Regions from separate parts of the Pantoea sp. SO10 genome, predicted to be linked through region 3. Evidence: riboswitches for the same ligand, from Rfam matches in the RefSeq annotation. Region 3 holds a riboswitch; each other region holds the start of a gene.
The links. A riboswitch is a leader RNA that binds a small molecule or an ion and turns the genes downstream of it on or off. The one in region 3 is predicted to bind thiamine pyrophosphate.

Region 1: linked by a shared signal. The riboswitch ahead of thiC (phosphomethylpyrimidine synthase ThiC) and the one ahead of FCN45_RS21700 (FAD-dependent oxidoreductase) in region 3 are both predicted to bind thiamine pyrophosphate.
Region 2: linked by a shared signal. The riboswitch ahead of thiB (thiamine ABC transporter substrate binding subunit) and the one ahead of FCN45_RS21700 (FAD-dependent oxidoreductase) in region 3 are both predicted to bind thiamine pyrophosphate.

Annotation. Positions count from the first base shown of each region.
Region 1 is NZ_CP040095.1:257,314-259,575, forward strand. It holds gene thiC (phosphomethylpyrimidine synthase ThiC) at 1-1,154, opposite strand, end outside; TPP riboswitch at 1,245-1,345, opposite strand; gene rsd (sigma D regulator) at 1,578-2,084, opposite strand; gene nudC (NAD(+) diphosphatase) at 2,173-2,262, shown strand, end outside.
Region 2 is NZ_CP040095.1:730,910-733,171, reverse strand. It holds gene sgrR (HTH-type transcriptional regulator SgrR) at 1-790, shown strand, start outside; TPP riboswitch at 826-921, shown strand; gene thiB (thiamine ABC transporter substrate binding subunit) at 968-1,954, shown strand; gene thiP (thiamine/thiamine pyrophosphate ABC transporter permease ThiP) at 1,954-2,262, shown strand, end outside.
Region 3 is NZ_CP040096.1:475,589-477,850, reverse strand. It holds gene FCN45_RS21710 (thiazole synthase) at 1-173, opposite strand, end outside; gene thiS (sulfur carrier protein ThiS) at 177-374, opposite strand; gene FCN45_RS21700 (FAD-dependent oxidoreductase) at 358-1,302, opposite strand; TPP riboswitch at 1,432-1,551, opposite strand; gene FCN45_RS21695 (6,7-dimethyl-8-ribityllumazine synthase) at 1,727-2,164, shown strand.

The sequences.
Region 1 (2,262 bases), on a different replicon from region 3:
TAGGCGGCACAAATTTCACAAATCTCGCGGAAGTGCAGATAGAGGAAACTTTCGGTGTGATGCGACAGGCACCATTTCGCCATAATCGAGCCACCGCGCGACACAATGCCGGTCAGGCGTTTGGCCGTCATCGGCACATAGCGCAGCAGCACGCCAGCGTGAATGGTGAAGTAGTCAACGCCTTGTTCCGCCTGCTCCAGCAGCGTGTCGCGGAAAATCTCCCAGTTGAGATCTTCTGCAATGCCGTTCACTTTCTCCAGCGCCTGATAAATCGGCACCGTACCAATCGGCACCGGACTGTTGCGCAAAATCCACTCACGCGTTTCATGGATGTAGCGGCCGGTTGAGAGATCCATCACAGTGTCTGCGCCCCAGCGCGTTGACCACACAAGCTTCTCCACTTCCTCTTCAATAGATGAGCTCACCGCAGAGTTGCCAATGTTGGCATTCACTTTCACCAGGAAGTTGCGGCCGATAATCATCGGTTCGGATTCGGGATGGTTGATGTTCGAAGGGATGATGGCGCGGCCGCTGGCGACTTCCTGACGGACAAATTCCGCGGTGATATTTTCTGGCAGATTGGCACCAAAGCTGTGACCCGGATGCTGCTGTAACAGCACTTCACCGCGAATACGCTCGCGGCCCATGTTTTCACGCAGCGCGATAAACTCCATCTCCGGCGTGATGATGCCCTGACGCGCATAGTGCAGCTGGGTAACCCGGCGACCCGCTTTGGCACGGCGCGGTTGCGGCAACTGCTCAAAACGCAGATGGTCCAGGCCTTCATCCGCCAGACGCTGCTGTGTGTAACTGGAACTCAGCTGGTGGATGGTTTCGCTGTCGCCACGTTCTTCGATCCAGCCGGCACGCAGCCTGTCGAGTCCCTGATGCACATCAATGGTGGCTTGAGGATCGCCATAAGCCCCGGCGGTGTCGTAAACCGGCACCGCTTCATTTGGCTCATAGTGCGGATTCTCTTTGCTGCCGCCTATGTGCGTTGGACTGAGCTGTATCTCACGCATCGGCACGCGAATATCCGCGCGGCTGCCGGTGATCCAGATACGTTTGGAGTTGGGGAAAGCGGTTCCCTGCAGGGAATCGATAAATTCTTGCGCCTGAGCGCGTTGTTCACGACGAGAAGTTTTAGCAGACATAGCAAGTTTCCGGTAACGGTTGGAAGTTGCTTGTCCAGAGTTCGGAAGGAGTAACAGGTACGGTGCCGGGCGCCAGCATGCACCGTGCTGATAATGTCTACTCTTGTTCCCTTCGCAGGTACTAACCTGATCAGGTTCCGCGGATCCCGAATTAACGGTCTCAGCCCCAGAGGGCACTCCGACAAGTTGGTGTTTTGTGGTTTAAGCTACTTTGCTTGCCATTTTGCACCTGGGCAGTGCTCGTGACCGTCACGTACTACGTGTACGCTCCGGTCCCTGCGCGCTGTCCGAGTGCAAACTGGCTGCGCACGCTACGCTTAAACCGCAAAATTTGCCTCTTGATGTTTTGAAGAGGCAATAAAAAAGCCCATTCAGCATAAGAGGGCTTTTCTGGAATAACAAGTTTTTTACAACTTAAGGATGTTAAGCCGGGCGGGCAATGGCGCTATCGTTGGCAACCGGCGGAAGCGCCAGCTGGTTGTCCCAGGCGAGTTGCACCAGCTTATCTTCCAGCGTGAAGCGCGATTCCAGCACCTCGCCGACTTCGGAGAGCGCGGTTTGAAAATCCACGCAATTATCATCGTTAATCGCTTGCTGCAGATGGCTGTCGTAGAGCTGCATGATGCGATCGGTATTCGCCTCCAGTGCCGGGTAAATCTGCGCAGCGACGAATAAGGGGCTATCACCCTGCATCTCACTAATGATGTGTTCATACACGCTGAAATGGCCGGTGGAAAGGTAATCCACCAGGTTGTGACAAAATGCGTCCAGCGCCTGTTCATCCAGCGTGGATAACGCATCTTTTTGTGGCTTCATGCCAATAAGCTCGTAGTAAGTGACGAGCAGCTGTCGACGGGCGCGCAGCCATGAATCAACCAATTCATTTCCGCCGCCTACACGCTCTGTCAGGTTATCTAACTGGTTAAGCATATGGGGCTCCAGGTAGGTTATAGTTGTTTATTACACACTTAATATTAGGATTTCAGCGTGCGATTTGACGCTAAGGACAACGATTAAGATGCAACGTGAGATCTCAAGCTTAGACGCTGGATGGTGGGTTGTCAGCCATGAGCAAAAACTTTGGTTGCCGCAGGGCGAATTGCCGCAT
Region 2 (2,262 bases), on a different replicon from region 3:
CTATCGCGCGCTGATTGACGATGTGTCGATTTGGGTGCTGCCGGAGATCAGCGACGAGCTGGTGTATGCCGGAGTCAAGTTGCAGGGCGAAACCGCCGATGAAAAATCGGAAGAGAGTCGTCTGGAAGAAGGCTGCTACTTCTTGCTGTACGATCAGCGCTCCGAGTTGGGTCGCGATGCGCATTTCCGCCGCTGGGTAAGCTATCTGTTTAATCCCATCGCCTTACTGAATCATGCAGGCGTCGGCTATCAGCGTTACTGGTTCCCGGCTTATGGCTTGCTGCCGCGCTGGCACCATCGCCGCGATCTCACCTCCGCCGATAAACCGGCAGGCTTAACTCAGCTGACGCTGAGCTGGTACAGCCATCACGTTGAGCATGAAGGTATCGCTAACGCGCTACGACCGCTGCTGGCGCAGCAAGGTGTCGAGCTAATTACTCGTGTCGTGAGCTACGAAGCGTGGTTCGAGGGCGAAGGTGAAAGTGATATCTGGCTTGGCAGCGTCAACTTTACCCTGCCGCTGGAGTACGCGCTGTTCGCGCAACTGTTCGAGCTGCCGTTGATGCATCACTGCATCCCGATTGACTGGCAAGCCGATGCCGCGCGCTGGCGGCAGAAAGCGTTACCGCTGGCGGAATGGAGCAAACAGCTGATCGACCGCGACTATCTGCATCCGCTGTTCCATCACTGGCTGCTACTGGAAGGGCAACGCAGTATGCGCGGCGTGCGGCTGAATACGCTCGGCTGGTTTGACTTCAAATCAGCCTGGTTTGCACCACCGGAGCTGTGATCCTTTCGCGCTGTCATATAAATGTCTAGAATGAGCCGTTCTCAACGGGGTGCCTTGATATCAGGGCTGAGAGAAACCCGTCGAACCTGATCCGGCTAATACCGGCGTAGGGATTTGAGATGCCTCACTCCTCAGATCCTTTGCGACTCAACATCTCTTCTCCTCAAGGAGCGCAAAGTGTTAAACAAAGTTCTGCCTATGTTGCTGCTGGTTACGGCACCGGCTTTCGCTGCCAAACCGGTTCTGACTGTTTACACCTACGATTCGTTCTCTGCCGATTGGGGCCCCGGCCCGGCGGTAAAAAAAGCCTTTGAAGCGCAGTGCGACTGCGAGCTGAAGTATGTGGCGCTAGAAGATGGCGTATCGCTGCTCAATCGCGTGCGCATGGAAGGCAAAAACAGCAAAGCCGATGTGGTGCTCGGGCTGGATAACAATCTGGTGCAGGCAGCGGAGAAAACCGGCTTGTTTGCCGAAAGCAGCATCGATACCCGCAGCTTAAAACTGCCGGATGGCTGGAACAATCAAACCTTTATCCCGTTCGATTATGGCTACTTCGCTTTCGTCTACGATAAAAACAAACTGAAGAACCCGCCGAAAAGCCTGAAAGAGCTGGTCGAAAGCCCGGAAAAATGGCGCGTGATTTATGAAGATCCGCGTACCAGCACGCCGGGTCTTGGCCTGCTGCTGTGGATGCAAAAAGTGTATGGCGATAACGCAGCTGATGCGTGGCAGAAGCTGGCGCAAAAAACCGTTACCGTCACTAAAGGCTGGAGCGAAGCTTACGGCCTGTTCCTGAAAGGCGAAAGCGATCTGGTGTTGAGCTACACCACGTCTCCGGCTTATCACATTATCGAAGAGAAGAAAGAGAACTACGCCGCGGCCGAATTCAGCGAAGGCCACTATTTACAGGTGGAAGTCGCCGCGCAGCTCGCCAGTAGCAAACAGCCTAAGCTGGCGCAGCAGTTCATGCAGTTTATGGTTTCTCCGGCCTTCCAGCAGACCATTCCTACCGGCAACTGGATGTATCCGGTGATCAAAAGCGATCTGCCAGCCGGTTATCAAACGTTGCAGGTGCCCGCGAAGGCGTTGCAATTCACGCCAGCCGAAGTCGCCGACCATCGCGCCGCGTGGATCAGCGCATGGCAAAGCGCCGTTAGCCGTTAATGCCCGGCTGGTTGATTCCCGGCAGCGCCATCGCGCTGATGCTGTGCGCGGTGGCGCTGCTGGCGTTTGGCGCATTGGTGGTGGTCGCTCCGGCCACCGACTGGCGCGCGCTACTCGACGACAGCTATTTGCATCATGTGCTGCTGTTCTCGTTTGAGCAGGCGCTGCTGTCGGCGCTGCTGTCGGTGCTGCCCGCGATCCTGCTGGCGCGCGCGCTCTATCGCCGCCGTTTTCCGGGACGCAATCTGTTGCTGCGCCTGTGCGCCATGACGCTGGTGCTGCCGGTGCTGGTGGCGGTGTTTGGCTTG
Region 3 (2,262 bases):
TTGAGCCCAGTCAGCAGTTCGCGGAATGCCGCGCCCGCCGCGCCTTCGCGCCGCAAACTGACGGTGATGATGTCGGTGCCGGAGGCGGCAATCGCCTGCTGCAAAATGGCGGGCGAAGGATAACCGGCGGTGCCGAGCAGGAAGCGTGATTGCGGTTCAAAATCGTAAAACATCGCTTAACCTCCCTGCATCGGTGACAGCACTTCGAGCTGGCAACCTTCATCCAGCCGCTGCGTGTCGTACTGGCTTTTTGGCACAAACGCACCGTTGTAGGCGGTGGCGACGCAGGCCACATCAATTTGCTGCTCGATCAGCAATTCGCTCAGGCTTGTTGCCTGGGTGCTGATGGCGCGGCCGTTAAGCTGAATATTCATTGTTGAGTTCCCCAGAAATGCGTTGCATCAGCTGCTCTGCCAGCATTGGCGCCAGCAGAAAACCGTGGCGATACATGCCGTTGAGATAAAAAGTGTGATTGTGATAGTGGATTTCCGGCAGATTCGCCGGATAGGCCGGACGCAGCCCGCTACCGCTCTCAATCACGCGCGCTTCGGCTAAGGCGGGATGGATGGCATAGGCGGCGCTGAGTAACTCCATCATGGCGCGCGCGCTGATGGCGCTGGCATCGTCGCTCTCAATCATGGTGGCGCCGAGCATAAAGTGGCCGCCGCGACGCGGCACCAGATAGCAGGGAAAACGCGGATGCAGCAGACGAATCGGGCGGGAAAACTGCACTTCATCGCTGTGCAAAATCAGCATCTCGCCGCGCACCGCACGCAGGCGCGGCAGATGCGGCGCGGCGTGGATGCCGCGACAATCGATAATCTGGCCGCTCGGCGCGTGATTGCTGAATGACACGCCGCGCGCGATCAGCGCGTCACGCATCTCCTGCAACGCCAGACGCGGATCGAGATGCGCTTCCCCGGCGAAAAACAGACCGCGCGCAAAGCGCCCTTCCAGCGCCGGTTCAATGTTGGCGGGATCGACCCATTGATGCTGCTCGGTCATGCGGGCGAAACGATTGAGTTCCAGGCTATCGCGCGGCGGCGCAACCACCAACGTGCCCTGATGCTCGACGCTGCTGACGCGCTGTTGCCACCACGCGGCGGCGTGTTGCCCAAGAGTGATAACATCGCGCGGCGCGCTTTCGGCTTCACACCAGGGCGCTAGCATGCCGCCAGCAAACCACGATGCCGGGCGGCGCGCGTCATCGCCCATCACCTCAACGCCTTCACCGCGTTCCGCCAGCAAAGTGGCTACGCATAGGCCCGCCACGCCGCAGCCAAGCACGCTCCAGCGGCTCACAGCGCCGGTTCCAGGATGTTCAAACAGGGGGAATTCACATCGGCCTCTCAGTGTTAGCTGAGACCCGCAGATACAGGAGAAGGGAAATGGCGCGTCCATCGAGATTGTTTGAGCGCCAGACAGCCCAAAAAACAAGACTGTCAGTCTTCCTACGCCAGTATCAACTGGGTCAGGTTCAAAGGGTCGCTAAACCGCGCAGTGCGCTATTAGCCTCTCAGTCTCTTTGGCGAGACTCCCCCGACGCGTCTATTTGTATTGCAGGCGATGGTCGCCGTCAAGCGCGGAATAACCGGATGCTTTACGTGGCATTTAGCATCACGGCATTTATCGCTACTTAGGCTTTGTGGATCACAAACGTAACATATGGTATACAAACACATTATTTTATGCGCAAGAAAACATTACAGGTGATGTCGGAATAACCATGAACAATATTAAAATTGCATTTATTAAAGCCGGCTGGCACAAAGAAATTGTCCATAATGCCCTGGTGGGTTTTGAAAAAGAATTAGCCGATCAATCCGTAGAAGCACAATTAAAAGTGCTGGAAGTGCCTGGCGCATTTGAAATGCCGCTGCTGGCTAAGCGTCTGGCCGAAACCGGCAAATACGATGCGATCGTCTGCGCTGCGCTGGTGGTTGACGGCGGTATCTATCGCCATGATTTCGTTGCCGCTGCGGTGGTTGATGGCTTGATGAATGTGCAGCTGACCACCAACGTACCGGTGTTCTCCGTTTCATTAACGCCACATAACTTCCAGCCGGTTGATGTGATTGAAAACTTCTATACCGAGCATTTTATTAAGAAAGGCAAAGAAGCGGCACGCGCGGTGTTAGCGATCCATAATTTGTCGATTGATTGATGCATTAAAAAGGGAGCACCTCTTCAGGCGCTCCCTTTTTATTTATGATGACCTTCAACGGCTCATTTTCAGAATAGTGCTAATCATCTCGTAAAATA